Regions from separate parts of the Cytobacillus solani genome, predicted to be linked through region 1. Evidence: predicted binding sites of a transcription regulator. Region 1 holds the regulator's gene; each other region holds the start of a gene.

What was found. Region 1 encodes Rex, which represses fermentation and respiration genes when NADH is low (regulators of the CRP and FNR family bind a similar motif). Its sites were predicted from a motif close to TTGTGAAATATTTCACAA; they were not measured.
Region 2: a site for Rex is predicted at 1,411-1,428, ahead of FI644_RS23130 (anaerobic C4-dicarboxylate transporter family protein). Genes of this name have one in related genera too.
Region 3: a site for Rex is predicted at 1,953-1,970, ahead of FI644_RS00690 (TIGR04053 family radical SAM/SPASM domain-containing protein). Genes of this name have one in related genera too.
Region 4: a site for Rex is predicted at 1,569-1,586, ahead of qoxA (cytochrome aa3 quinol oxidase subunit II). Genes of this name have one in related genera too.

Annotation. Positions count from the first base shown of each region.
Region 1 covers NZ_CP041305.1:1,370,333-1,373,550, forward strand. The annotation lists gene FI644_RS06835 (CPBP family intramembrane glutamic endopeptidase) at 74-805, shown strand; gene FI644_RS06840 (YdiK family protein) at 802-1,008, shown strand; gene FI644_RS06845 (redox-sensing transcriptional repressor Rex) at 1,044-1,700, opposite strand; gene moaC (cyclic pyranopterin monophosphate synthase MoaC) at 1,727-2,215, opposite strand; gene FI644_RS06855 (ABC-F family ATP-binding cassette domain-containing protein) at 2,362-3,218, shown strand, end outside.
Region 2 covers NZ_CP041305.1:4,611,358-4,614,575, forward strand. The annotation lists gene FI644_RS23130 (anaerobic C4-dicarboxylate transporter family protein) at 1-1,296, opposite strand, end outside; gene FI644_RS23135 (ATP-binding protein) at 1,659-2,927, shown strand; gene FI644_RS23140 (response regulator) at 2,932-3,218, shown strand, end outside.
Region 3 covers NZ_CP041305.1:130,369-133,586, forward strand. The annotation lists gene moaA (GTP 3',8-cyclase MoaA) at 1-415, opposite strand, end outside; gene FI644_RS00690 (TIGR04053 family radical SAM/SPASM domain-containing protein) at 708-1,835, opposite strand; gene FI644_RS00695 (methyl-accepting chemotaxis protein) at 2,083-3,218, opposite strand, start outside.
Region 4 covers NZ_CP041305.1:4,350,776-4,353,993, forward strand. The annotation lists gene FI644_RS21865 (AAA family ATPase) at 1-164, opposite strand, end outside; TPP riboswitch at 350-452, shown strand; gene thiT (energy-coupled thiamine transporter ThiT) at 519-1,118, shown strand; gene qoxA (cytochrome aa3 quinol oxidase subunit II) at 1,631-2,554, shown strand; gene qoxB (cytochrome aa3 quinol oxidase subunit I) at 2,603-3,218, shown strand, end outside.

The DNA.
Region 1 (3,218 bases):
TAAAATGAAAGATGGTAGAGAAGCGAGTGAATAATCACCTCGGCCAACCAACCTATTAGAAGGAGACAATACATTGAAAAAAGAATACTGGATCATTCTTATTGCATATATAGCCATGCAATTTTCATCGATTATAGGCGTTCCACTTCTCATGTTTACCGGTACTTTTTTTGGCAAAAGTCCTAAAGACATGCAAGTACTTTCTGTACCCTATTGGATTGTCATTAGCTTTTCAATTACCTTCATTATTACTCTTGTGCTATTACGGAAAGAAATGAAAACAGTCCGGGAATTGCGGGATGCTTCTTCTGTTCCAACTTCTATCGCATGGGCAGTTGGAGGGATCTTCCTAGCCTATTTCGCCCAAATAATGGCGGCAAGTATCGAAAACATGGTTGGCATTGAAATGGGGTCCGAAAATACACAGGACATCCTGATGCTTATCCAAACCTTCCCGGCCGTAATAATCGTCAGTTCCATCATCGGACCTATATTAGAAGAAATCGTTTTTCGAAAAATCATTTTTGGATCCCTGCATAAACGATTGAACTTCTTTTTATCAGCATTAATCAGCTCTGTCATTTTTGCCCTAGCACATGCAGAGATTGAACATACGCTTTTATATTCTGCGATGGGATTTACGTTTGCTTTTCTTTATGTAAAAACAAAGCGGATTATTGTACCGATCTTCGCTCACGTGACAATGAATACACTTGTTGTTATTCTGCAGCTTAATAAGGAGCCAATAGAAAACTGGCTGGAAAAAATAGAAAAAATACAATCTTTTATTGGAGGATTTATATGAGAAGGTCACCATTATTTTCAGGCATTATCTATATTATTCTCGGTCTCCTCTTTACATACATCGCCATTCAAAACATACAAAGGGAACAAGGATGGGGAATTTTCACTGTATTTCTAATTATTATTGCAACCTTTGACTTAGGCGGCGGTCTGCGCATGGTTGCTTTTCATTTCAAATTAAAAAATAGCCTAAAAAATAAATGAGCCTCCATTTTGAGAGGCTCATTTACTTTAATATTTTATTCTTCTTTTTCACTTTCTGTCGGGTAATGCTTTAAGAAATAAATAAGAGACTGAAGCTCTACAGCTAAATCAATATGATGAATTCTTATTGTCGATGGGACAGATAGCCTAGCTGGTGTAAAATTCAAAATTCCATTTACACTTCCCTGAACAATCCGGTCAGCGATTGATTGAGCAGCAGGTGCAGGAACGGTTAATATCGCCACTTGAATATTGTGTTCTTTAATTACTTTTTCTAAATCATCCATATGAAAAACGGGAACTTCCCCAATTTTTGAACCGACTTTATTTACGTCTACATCAAAAGCAACTTCAATTTTTGTATTATTATTTTTCAAAAAGTTATAATTCAGAAAAGCAGTGCCTAAATTTCCTACTCCGATTAATGCCACCTTTGTCAGTTCATCCTGGTCTAATGTCTTCCGGAAAAATGTAAGCAAATAATTGACATTATACCCGTATCCCTTTTTCCCCAATGCCCCAAAGTAGGAAAAATCCCTGCGAATGGTGGCAGAGTCCACCTTTACTGCCTCACTTAGCTCAGCTGATGATACCCTTTGCTTGCCAGAGGAATGTAAATTTTTTAGAAATCGATAGTACAAAGGGAGCCTTTTTGCAGTTGCTTGCGGAATTTTCACTGATTCATTCGCCATTATTCATCCACTCTCCCAAAGTTACATTATTTAGTGTCTCTTTTAAAGTCTCCATTTTTACCGCCTGTTTTTTCAACTAAATACGTTCTGCCAATGATCATTCCCTTATCAACCGCTTTACACATATCATAAACGGTCAAAGCACAGACAGATGCCGCTGTGAGCGCTTCCATCTCAACGCCAGTGTTTCCTTTTGTTTTAGCTGATGCCGTAATTAATAGGGTATATTCCTCTTGATCCATTACCCATGAGAAGGAAATATCCACACCAGTTAGCGGAATAGGGTGACACATCGGGATGATTTCCCAGGTTTTCTTGCATGCCATCACTCCTGCAACTTGAGCGACTGCAAGGACATCCCCTTTTTTCATTTTATTAGAAGTAATTTTTTCATATATTTCTTTATTTACAATAATACTTGAGTGAGCAATCGCTGTTCGGACAGTTTCAGGCTTATCACTAACGTCAACCATTTTTGCTCGGCCCTCTTGATTAAAATGAGTAAAATCTGTCATGTACATACACCTCTCTACAAAATGATACACTATTTTTATCCATTTGTATGCAATTTGTACAACCATTCACTTACGCAAAATGTATCGGTTATTGCCCATCATATATGAATGAGTTACACTAACTCTAGAATATAGAGGTGAAAAAAATGATTTTATTACAAGTAAATCAATTAATGAAAAATTTTGGTGCTGATCCTATTTTATCGAATATAAAGCTAGAAGTACAAACAAGAGATCGAATTGCCCTTGTAGGCCGTAATGGAGCTGGTAAATCTACTCTACTAAAAATTATTGCAGGGCAAATGTCTTATGAGTCCGGAGAAATAATTAAGCCTAAGGATGTAAAAATAGGTTACCTAGCTCAAAATACAGGCTTAGAATCTGAACAATCCATTTGGAATGAAATGTTAACAGTATTTGCGCATTTTCAAACCCAAGAAAAAGAATTACGCAGGCTTGAAGAACGTATGTCTGATCCCGAAGCTATGGGAAATCAGCAGGAATATGAGCGAATTTTGTCCGAATATGATAAACGTCAAGTTCAATTTAAAGAAGAAGGCGGTTATCAATACGAGTCAGACATCCGTTCAGTTCTCCACGGCTTAAATTTCCATTCCTTTAGCTACGATACAAAAGTATCAACATTAAGCGGAGGGCAGAAAACAAGACTTGCTCTCGGAAAACTATTATTAACAAAACCCGATATTTTAATCCTGGATGAGCCTACCAATCATTTAGATATCGATACTCTAACGTGGTTAGAGCAATATTTACAAGGATACGACGGGGCCATATTAATTGTCTCACATGATCGTTATTTTTTAGATAAAGTGGTTTCACAAGTATACGAACTATCAAGACTTCAAATTCGTAAATATACAGGGAATTACAGTGCCTACCTCGACCAAAAGGCAGCAAATTTTGAACGTGAAATGAAAGAATATGAAAAACAGCAGGAGGAAGTAGCAAAGCTTCAGGATTTCATTCAACGAAATCTTGCACG
Region 2 (3,218 bases), 2.0 Mb from region 1:
TAGAATTCCAATACCAACAGCTAAAACAGTCGCGACTAATCCAGGTACCATGAAGCTGTGATTCAAAATATATTTACCGATTCTTGTCGTGCCTGTTCGGTCAAAGTTAATGGCAGCAACGACTGTAGGATAGTTAGGGATAAAAAAGTATCCATTCACTGCAGGGAACATTGCAATTAATAAAGCTGGATTTATCCCTAATGAAATTCCAAGTGGCATTAGTGTCCGTACTGTTGCTGCTTGGCTATAAAGCAAGATAGATAAAGCGAATAATGCTATAGCGAAAAGCCATGGTGCTTGAGTAACAAGGCTAGAAATAGAGCCAGAAATTATTTCAATATTACCGTTAAAAAAGGTATCACCCATCCATGCTATACCAAAAATAGCCACGACTGCAGTTGCTCCCGCTTTGAAAATGCTGCCCGAAACAATTTCTTCAATATTCGGTTTGCAAAAAATAATAACTAAAGCTGCGATCGTTAGCATAATGATCTCAATCGATGCAGGCATTGACATCCGTGTGAACACGCCATCAATCGTCCAGCCTGGACGTAACTTTTCAAATGACCCTAATAATACGACTAGTAAAGTTCCTAATAGGAAAAGTACAACAGATAATTTTGACTCTTTTGTAGCTATATACTCTTTTTTATCTTTCTTAATTGGTGCTAGCCCTTGTTCAAGGCGTCTCAAATATTCTGGGTCTTCATTTAGCTCTTTCCCTATTTTGCTAGAAACAAATGCCGCAATCATACATGCGATAAACGTAGAAGGGATACAAATCATCAAAATATCAATTAAATCAATTTTGAAATCAGCTAATAGTGCAACCAGTGCTACAGTTGCTGCTGAAATTGGGCTTGCCGTTATCGCCTGCTGTGAAGCAATAACAGCAATCGACATTGGTCTTTCAGGTCTTACCCCTGACTCACGTGCTACTTCCGCAATAACAGGAAGAACAGAATAAGCAACATGGCCGGTACCTGCACAAAGCGTGAATAAATAAGTAACGATTGGAGCAACAAAGGTAATACGCTTTGGATTTTTACGAAGAGACTTTTCAGCAAGATAAACTAAATATTCCATCCCACCAGCTGCTTGGAGCGCGCCAGCTGCAGTGATAACGGCTAAAATCATCAGCATTACATCAATAGGTGCAGTTGTAGGCTGTAGGCCAAATATGAATACTAAAATGGCAAGGCCTACGCCTCCCATTACTCCAAGACCAACACCACCAAGTCGTGCACCAATAAAAATACACGCCAGTAAAATTAGGAATTGAATCCAAAATGTCATTTTGATTTCCTCCAATTTAATAGAACTCATTGCAGGTTTGCTCTTTTTATAAAAATTGATGAACATTTATAAAAATTACTGTTATTTATAAGTCACCACCCTTTATAATTAAATTTGTGAAATACTGAACATAAACGTATAATGCAAATCGCATACAGCATTCTTAGTAACGTTTATGTTGAATTCATCATAAATTGTGCCCTACTGAAATCTACTGAATCTAACTATCTTATTTTTTTATTTTTTATTAAAAAGTTTTCTTCTATACAAAAATTTGTCATATTTACATCCGGTAAAAAAGAATGAATCCATTACAATAAGGGTGACTACAACACTATTTTTCCTAGAAGGAAGAAAATAAGATGAAGGACAAACTACTTACTTATTTATTGCTGATATTTGCTGTGTCATTAGGTGGAGAGTTGAAATTTTACCCAGTTGAAGCTGATATCCGAGTTAGTCTTGGAACTCCATTTTTTTGCTTTTTTCTATTGATATTTAAAAAAATCAATTCGATTATCGCTGGTTTATCAGTCGGGATTTCAGTGGTTTTCTTTCGTATGCTGCTGTTAACATTTCATGGAACAGGAGATATATGGGGGGAATCATTCACTCACATTTTTCCGGTGTTTTTTTACTATGTTGGGTACGGGTTGTTTTTTCAACTGTTCAATGTAAGAAAATATTACACTCAACCGCTTCTTATAGGTTTATTTGGAATCGTAAATGAAATTATCGCAAGTATTATTGAAATATCCTTCAGAGTTATCTTTTCAAATGCGCCATTTACATTTTCAACCTTTGCTACGATCAGTGTGATTGCGTTTATTCGCAGCTTTTTTGTTTTAGGTTTTATTAATCTTTTTATCTTACGGGAAGCGAAGATAGCAGAAGGAATACAAAGAAAAAGGAACGAAGAGATGCTGTTGCTAGTCTCGAATCTTTTTGTTGAAATGGTGCAAGTAAAGAAATCGATGAAAAATGCAGAGAATATTACACAATCCTGCTATTTTCTATATCGGGGACTAAAAAAAGGAGGCTGTCAATCGCATGCGAAAACGGCATTGAGAATTGCGGGTGAGGTTCATGAAATCAAGAAAGATCATCAAAGGATTTATGCTGGCTTATCTAAACTTAAAGTAAAAGAAAATTTGACTGATTTAATGAGATTAGAAGAAATTATCGAGGTAGTTGTTGAGTGTAATAAAAAGTATGCTCAAAAGCTTGGAAAATCGATTGAGATTTTAGTAGATATTCAAGGAGGACACGGTAAATATCACACCTTTATGGTGCTCTCTGTTATTAACAATCTCGTAACTAATTCTGTTGAAGCTATTAAAGATACAGGATCCATCTTAATTTTGATAGAGAGGGTAAATGACAATATCAAAATTCAAGTCAGTGACAACGGTCCCGGTATACCGTTAAAATGCAGGGATTTAATTTTTGAGCCAGGATATACAACAAAATATGATTCTAGCGGAAAATCATCCAATGGAATTGGGCTGTCTCATGTTAAGGAAGTTATCGAGAATCTAGGTGGAGAGATACGATTAAGTACAGATAAATTACTTAGTAATACAACTTTCATTATTCAACTGCCAATAATGAATATTAATCAGAGCGGGTGACAAAATGAAATTTTTTATTGCAGACGACTCATATTCTATTCGTGCCATGCTATCTGAAATTATTGAAGAAGAAGAGTTGGGGACTGTCAAAGGTGAAGCAGAAGATGGAATTGAGATAAGCAGTGAACTTCTTTCTGTCAAAGAAATTGATATTTTGCTTATCGATTTATTAATGCCTGAGCGAGACGGCATCGAAACGATTCGTGAACTTGGTCCTCTATTTAAAGGGAAAACGATTATGATTTCTCAGGTAGATGCGAAAGAAATGGTTGCAGAGGCATATTCACTTGG
Region 3 (3,218 bases), 1.2 Mb from region 1:
TCTTTCCAAAAAGCTCACTATTTAGAGTATCCAAGCTGACGTTCACACGTAAAAGACCAGCTTCTTTTAACTCTTTTGCAAACTTTGGCAGCAATACCCCATTTGTTGTTAAACCAATATCCTTTAAGCCTTCAATTTCTGAAAGCTTCTTAACTAAAGTTGGTAAGTCCTTCCTTAACAAGGGCTCTCCACCTGTAAGACGAATTTTTTCAACACCTAGGCTGACAAATATTTTCGCTAGACGTTCGATTTCTTCATAGGTTAATAATTCACTTTTTGGTAAAAAAGCAAAATCAGGACCGAACTTTTCAGCAGGCATACAGTAAGTACAACGAAAATTACAGCGATCTATCACTGAAATTCGTAAATCTCTTAATGGTCTATTTAATTGATCTTTAATAATTGTTTTTTCCATTTTATCAACTCCTGATTAAGAGTGATCTCTTTAATATCTATTCTATCATACGTTCCTTTGAGAAACTGTACACAAACTCACATTAACGTTCAGATTCAAAATGAATGGATTGTATATATAATACCCATTACACCATATAACTACCTATATGTTAATAACATATTGAAAATGTCATGATGTTGTCATTATTCTCATTATATTAAAGGTATCATTTATCAATTAAGACTAAAGAAAGTGCAGCCTTAGAGCAAGACTGCACTTTCTGGTAAAACGACTGTTTGCGTATACTTATCTATTTGGCTGCAGATTTCTTTCTTAGTGCTTTAGGAATATAGACGCAGAATGGTTCGCTTTCCATATAATCTCCAGTCATCGCATATGCACGTGATCTTGAACCTCCACATACATATCTAAATTCACAAACCCCGCATTTCCCTTTATATTTATCAGGATTTCGCAAATCTTTAAAGATAGGAGATTCTCTATAAATCTCTCCTAGCGATTGTTCTCTAACATTCCCTGCTTTTACAGGCAGTAAACCACTCGGATACACATCACCTACATGGGAAATAAAGACGAAGCCATTTCCATCATTTACTCCTTTTGGCGCTCTGCCAAGCCCATCAATCGAGCCGGTTAAGCCTTGCTGCGTCAATGCATCTAAATATTGTATTTCATCTCTTTGATCTTTAGCCTCGCGCATTTTTTGCTGAATAACAACACGGCGATAATGCTGAGCGGCAGTCGTCTTAATGTCGAATGGCACCCTTTTGCTTAGCTCATACAGCCAAGTAAACACTTTTTCATGTTCAACAGGAGAAATCATATCAGATTCCTGTCCTCTTCCTGTCGGCACAAGGAAAAAGACGCTCCAAAGCACACATTTTAATCCTTCAACAACTTTAGCCATCTCATCTAAATAATCAATATTATATCTGGAGATAACCGTGTTGATTTGGATAGGTATTTCAAGTTCATGCAAATATTTAATTCGTTCCATTGTTAAATCGAATGAGCCCGTTGTCCCACGAAAATGATCATGAACTTCCGCATTAGGTCCATCTAAACTAAATGCCCATCGAGACAATCCAACTTCCTTCGCCTTCTCAATTGCTTCTTTCGTTACATTAGGAGTTGCACTAGGTGTCATCGAAACGCGTACACCTTTCTTGACAGCATATTCTGCAATGTCAAAGACATCCTCTCTCATTAATGGATCCCCGCCTGTAAATACAAGCATTGGATTATTCATTTCATAGATTTGATCAATTAATTTTTTTCCCTCTTCAAATGATAATTCACGAGGGTCTCTTCTATATTGAGCTTCTGCACGGCAATGTAAGCATTTCAGCTGGCAAGCTCTCGTTAATTCCCATATGACGATAAATGGGTCCTGGTTAAAATCACGATTAAAAGGCATGTAAAAATCCTCCTTCAACACTCTCTCATTTGAATTCTAGTCATGAAAAAATGTCGGATTTTATTTATCAATAGAACATCTCTATATTCAAATTATAGAGGAGTATTCTAAATAAATAAGTGAAGAATCTCACATTGACAAAATAATAATAGAGCAGAAAAGCTCTTTTTCGTTCCATTTCTTTCGCTTAATACAAAAAACACACTGTGATTGATAGAATCCAGTGTGTTTCTCCTTTATTAACGGCTTATGAAATTTTAAATATATGAGTTAGTTTTTGAAGATCCTCTGCTACTTCTTCTAACTCCTTTGTTGAACTAGCCACTTCATCAATAGAAGCAAGCTGCTCTTGTGAAGCTGCTGAAACACTCATCGAATTTTGACTGTTCAGGTTCGCAATGGAACTGACTGCAGAAACAGCTGCAGTTACTTCCGCAGCACTGCCAGAAATCATTTTCCCACCATTAAGGATTTTCTCCATTTGACCATTCATCTCAGCCATCGATTGAGAGATTCGATGGAAAATATCTTTTGTTTCGTTGGTCATAATAATTCCTTCTTGAACATCATCTATTACATGCTTCATCGTCGCAACGGAATCACCTGTTTGCTTTTGAATCTCATTGACAAGCTTTGCAATTTGCAGGGCAGATTCGTTTGACTGCTCAGCAAGCTTGCGGACCTCTTCAGCTACAACCGCAAAGCCTTTTCCTGCTTCCCCGGCACGTGCAGCCTCGATTGCAGCATTTAGCGCTAATAAATTCGTTTGATTAGCGATATCCGTAATAACTGTTAAAAATTGACCAATTTCTTTTGTCTGTTCTTGAAGCATTTGAATCGAATGATCTGACTGGCTGACAGAGTTTTGAATAAGGCTCATTTGCTTTACCGTTCTATCAACTGTTTTTTCCCCTTCTTCAGCAACTGCTGTATTCATTCTAGATTGATTGCTAATGACTTGTGTATTACGAGAAATATCATCAATCTCATTACTTACTACATTCATAGCAGCTGCGATTTTTTCCATTCCAGCAGTTTGTTCCTCAGATCCTGCAGCAACTCCTTGGATTGCAGCGGAAATTTGTTCAGAAACCAATGCTGTATTTTCTGAGTTTGCAGATAATTGATTAACTGACACTGTTATTCTGTCTGATGTGTGATTAATTTTGCTAACAACATTTTTAAGATGTTCAGTCATTTGCTGAAAGCCTTTTGCCAATTGGCTAATTTCATCATCTACACGTTTTGAAAAATCCACTTCAACACTTAAATCTCCTTCTGAAACCTTGTTCGTTGCTTCTAATAGTTTACGGAGCGGATTAATAATGATCCATCGAGTGAATACTGCAACAATAAATGTTGCTATTATGAGGTTAATAATCG
Region 4 (3,218 bases), 2.2 Mb from region 1:
ACCATTTCCCCATTTTGCGATGCAATCAATTCTTCGACAGAAGAATAGGGGACTGTTACGGATTTATTCCCATTCTGAACAACAAAGAAAATGGCTGTTGCTATAACTAATAAGCCTACAATAATCGGAACAATTGTTGAAGCTTTTCTAAAATTTAATTTCAACTTTTTCCCTCCTCATTGTACCTTTTCATTATAAGTACGAAACATATGTGTGAATAGTAGATGATTTATGTAAAAACTAGAAAATATTGTTAAATAACTTATATAGCAAAGATATCCTTAAAAGTACTATTTCCCCTTCACAAATATTGGAAAGCAAGATATAATTACATAGGATATTAAATAAACGTAACCACAAGGGGAGCGTAAAGCTGAGAGTGAACAGTTCGCTGTTCTGACCCTTCGAACCTGTTAGATAATTCTAGCGCAGGAATGTGGATTGAATAGGTGTTTTTTTGTTTTGTATGCTTATTCTCCCCTTGAGGTGTCGTACCATTTGAAAAGGGGAGTATTTTTATGAAAAAATTAAGTTTAATCGCATTGATTGAGGCTTCATTTTTTGCAGCATTTGCCATTATTTTGGATTTATTGCCATCAATCAAGCCAACGCCCAATATATCAATTTCAGTTGCCATGCTGCCCATCTTCATCTTGGCCTTTCGATGGGGGTTTCGTGTAAGTATGATTTCTGGCTTTATGTGGGGCATTCTCCAAATTGTCATGGGAGATGCTTGGATAGTAACACCTGTACAAACATTTATTGAATATGTCTTGGCTTTTGCATTCATCGGTTTTGCTGGACTATTTTACAATTTCATTCAAAAAGATCTGAGATATGGAAAAAAGAAAACTGCGCTTACTTGGATTGTAGCAGCTATATTTATCGGAAGTCTTGCTCGCTATTTCTGGCATTTCTGTGCTGGTATTTTATTTTTTGGCAGCTATGCACCAGAAGGCATGTCACCGTTTCTATTCTCTTTTGCAGTAAATGGAGCAACAGCACTTGGATCATGGGTACTATGTTCAATTGTTGTCGTACTTGTCATTGCCACTGCACCGCAAATAATTATTAGAAAAAATGACTCATTGGCTATAACACATAACAAAGCTTCGTGAAAGATAAAAAATCCTCTCTAAACTTTTTAGAGAGGATTTTTATTTATTGAAAATGAAATGTAATACTATTTTTGAATCATCATATTTAGTGGATAATTATGTGAAGAAAAGAGAGTTGCTACTGGAAAAATATATTGAATATGGAAAAATAATCATTATTTCAGAAAAACTGATTCGAAAGATTTAACAGAGAATTACGAGAACTTTTTAATAATTTTACAAATATGTGAACAACTTTTGAAATCTGAATCAGCTTCAAAAGTTATTTTTTCCTCTAAGAAAGTAGTTTAAATGCAATGTTTATATGTATTCATTGTTATTTCGATATATTAGTTGATCCAATAAAGTAAAAATATTCCTTCGGTTATTTGTCACATTCTTTTCGTTAACAACATGTTAATATTGTAAATGAACCAGCAAGAACATGTTTAGGTGTTCTTTTGTTGAAGATTGTGAAAATATGTACACAATAATTGGTTTTTTTGATTTCTAATAAGAAAGGAGCCCCTGTTATGAAATTGAAATGGGCTGTATTAGCGGTATTTTTCACTATTGTCACTGTGTTAACAGGATGTGAACCATTAACGGTCTTTGATCCTAAAGGGCCTCAAGCTGAAAGGCAAGCCAATGACATACTATTATCGATAGGAATTATGTCGGTAGTTGTTATTGTTGTTTTTGCTATTTTAATATATGTGTTGGTGAAATTCCGCGCTTCAAAACAAAGTGAAGACTATGAACCACCTCACATGGAAGGGAATCCATGGGTCGAAGCAATTTGTGTAGGAATTCCTGTGATAATTGTTGCTTATTTATCATTCGTTTCCGTACAAAGTAACTATATCGTTGAGTCTGCTCCGAAAGGCTATGAAGAACAAGAACCATTGGTTGTCTATGCTTCATCGTCCAACTGGAAATGGCATTTTAGTTATCCTGAAGAAAACATTGAAACAGTCAATTATTTATATATACCAACAGACCGTGCACTTGAATTTAAATTATATTCAAATGGACCGATTACAAGTTTCTGGGTTCCACAACTAGGCGGTCAAAAATATGCAATGGCTGACATGATTACAACATTGCACTTAGCTGCAGACGAACCTGGCGAATTTATGGGTCGTAATGCTAACTTCAGCGGAAAAGGGTTTGCTGAAAATGCATTCAATGTCACTGCCATGTCTCAAAAAGATTTCGATGATTGGGTAAAGGAAGTAAAAGAAACGGCTGATCCACTTTCTGAAGAAAAATACAATGAATTATTAAAGCCTGGACACCTTGGTCAAATGACTTTCACTGGAACTCATTTAGAATTCGCACCACCACCTGAGCATGACCATGGTTCATCAGACAGTGAATCAACAGAAGAAACACATGAAGGACATTCTGATTCTCACGAATCAGAAGAAAATCATTCAGATCATAGCAATCATTAAGAATAACAGAATAGTAAAATAACTTTTCTCGAAAGGAGAAACATACGGATGGAATTCTTTGAACGCTTTGCCATACCACATCCAAGTCCTGCAATTTATGCATCAATGGTTGTTATTGGGCTAACAGTGATCGCAATTATTGCTGGATTAACCTATTTTAAAAAATGGGGCTATTTATGGCGTGAATGGTTGACAACGGTTGACCATAAACGAATTGGTTTAATGTATTTAATATCCGCATTGCTGATGCTTTTTCGTGGTGGGGTAGATGCCATCATGATGCGTGCTCAGCTTGCTACACCAGATAGTAAATTACTTGATGCACAACACTATAATGAAATTTTTACTACACATGGGGTCGTTATGATCATTTTTATGGCGATGCCTTTCATATTTGCATTTATGAACTACATTGTGCCATTACAAATTGGCGCGCGTGATGTTGCGTTCCCACGTTTAAATGCAATTAGTTTCTGGCTATTTTTCATGGGAGCAATGCTATTTAACATCTCATTTGTCATTGGAGGTTCACCTGATGCGGGGTGGACATCATATTTCCCGCTTGCAGGAAATGAATTTAGCGAATCCGTTGGAACGAATTATTATATGATCGCGATCCAAATATCTGGACTTGGTTCTTTAATGACAGGTATTAATATGATCA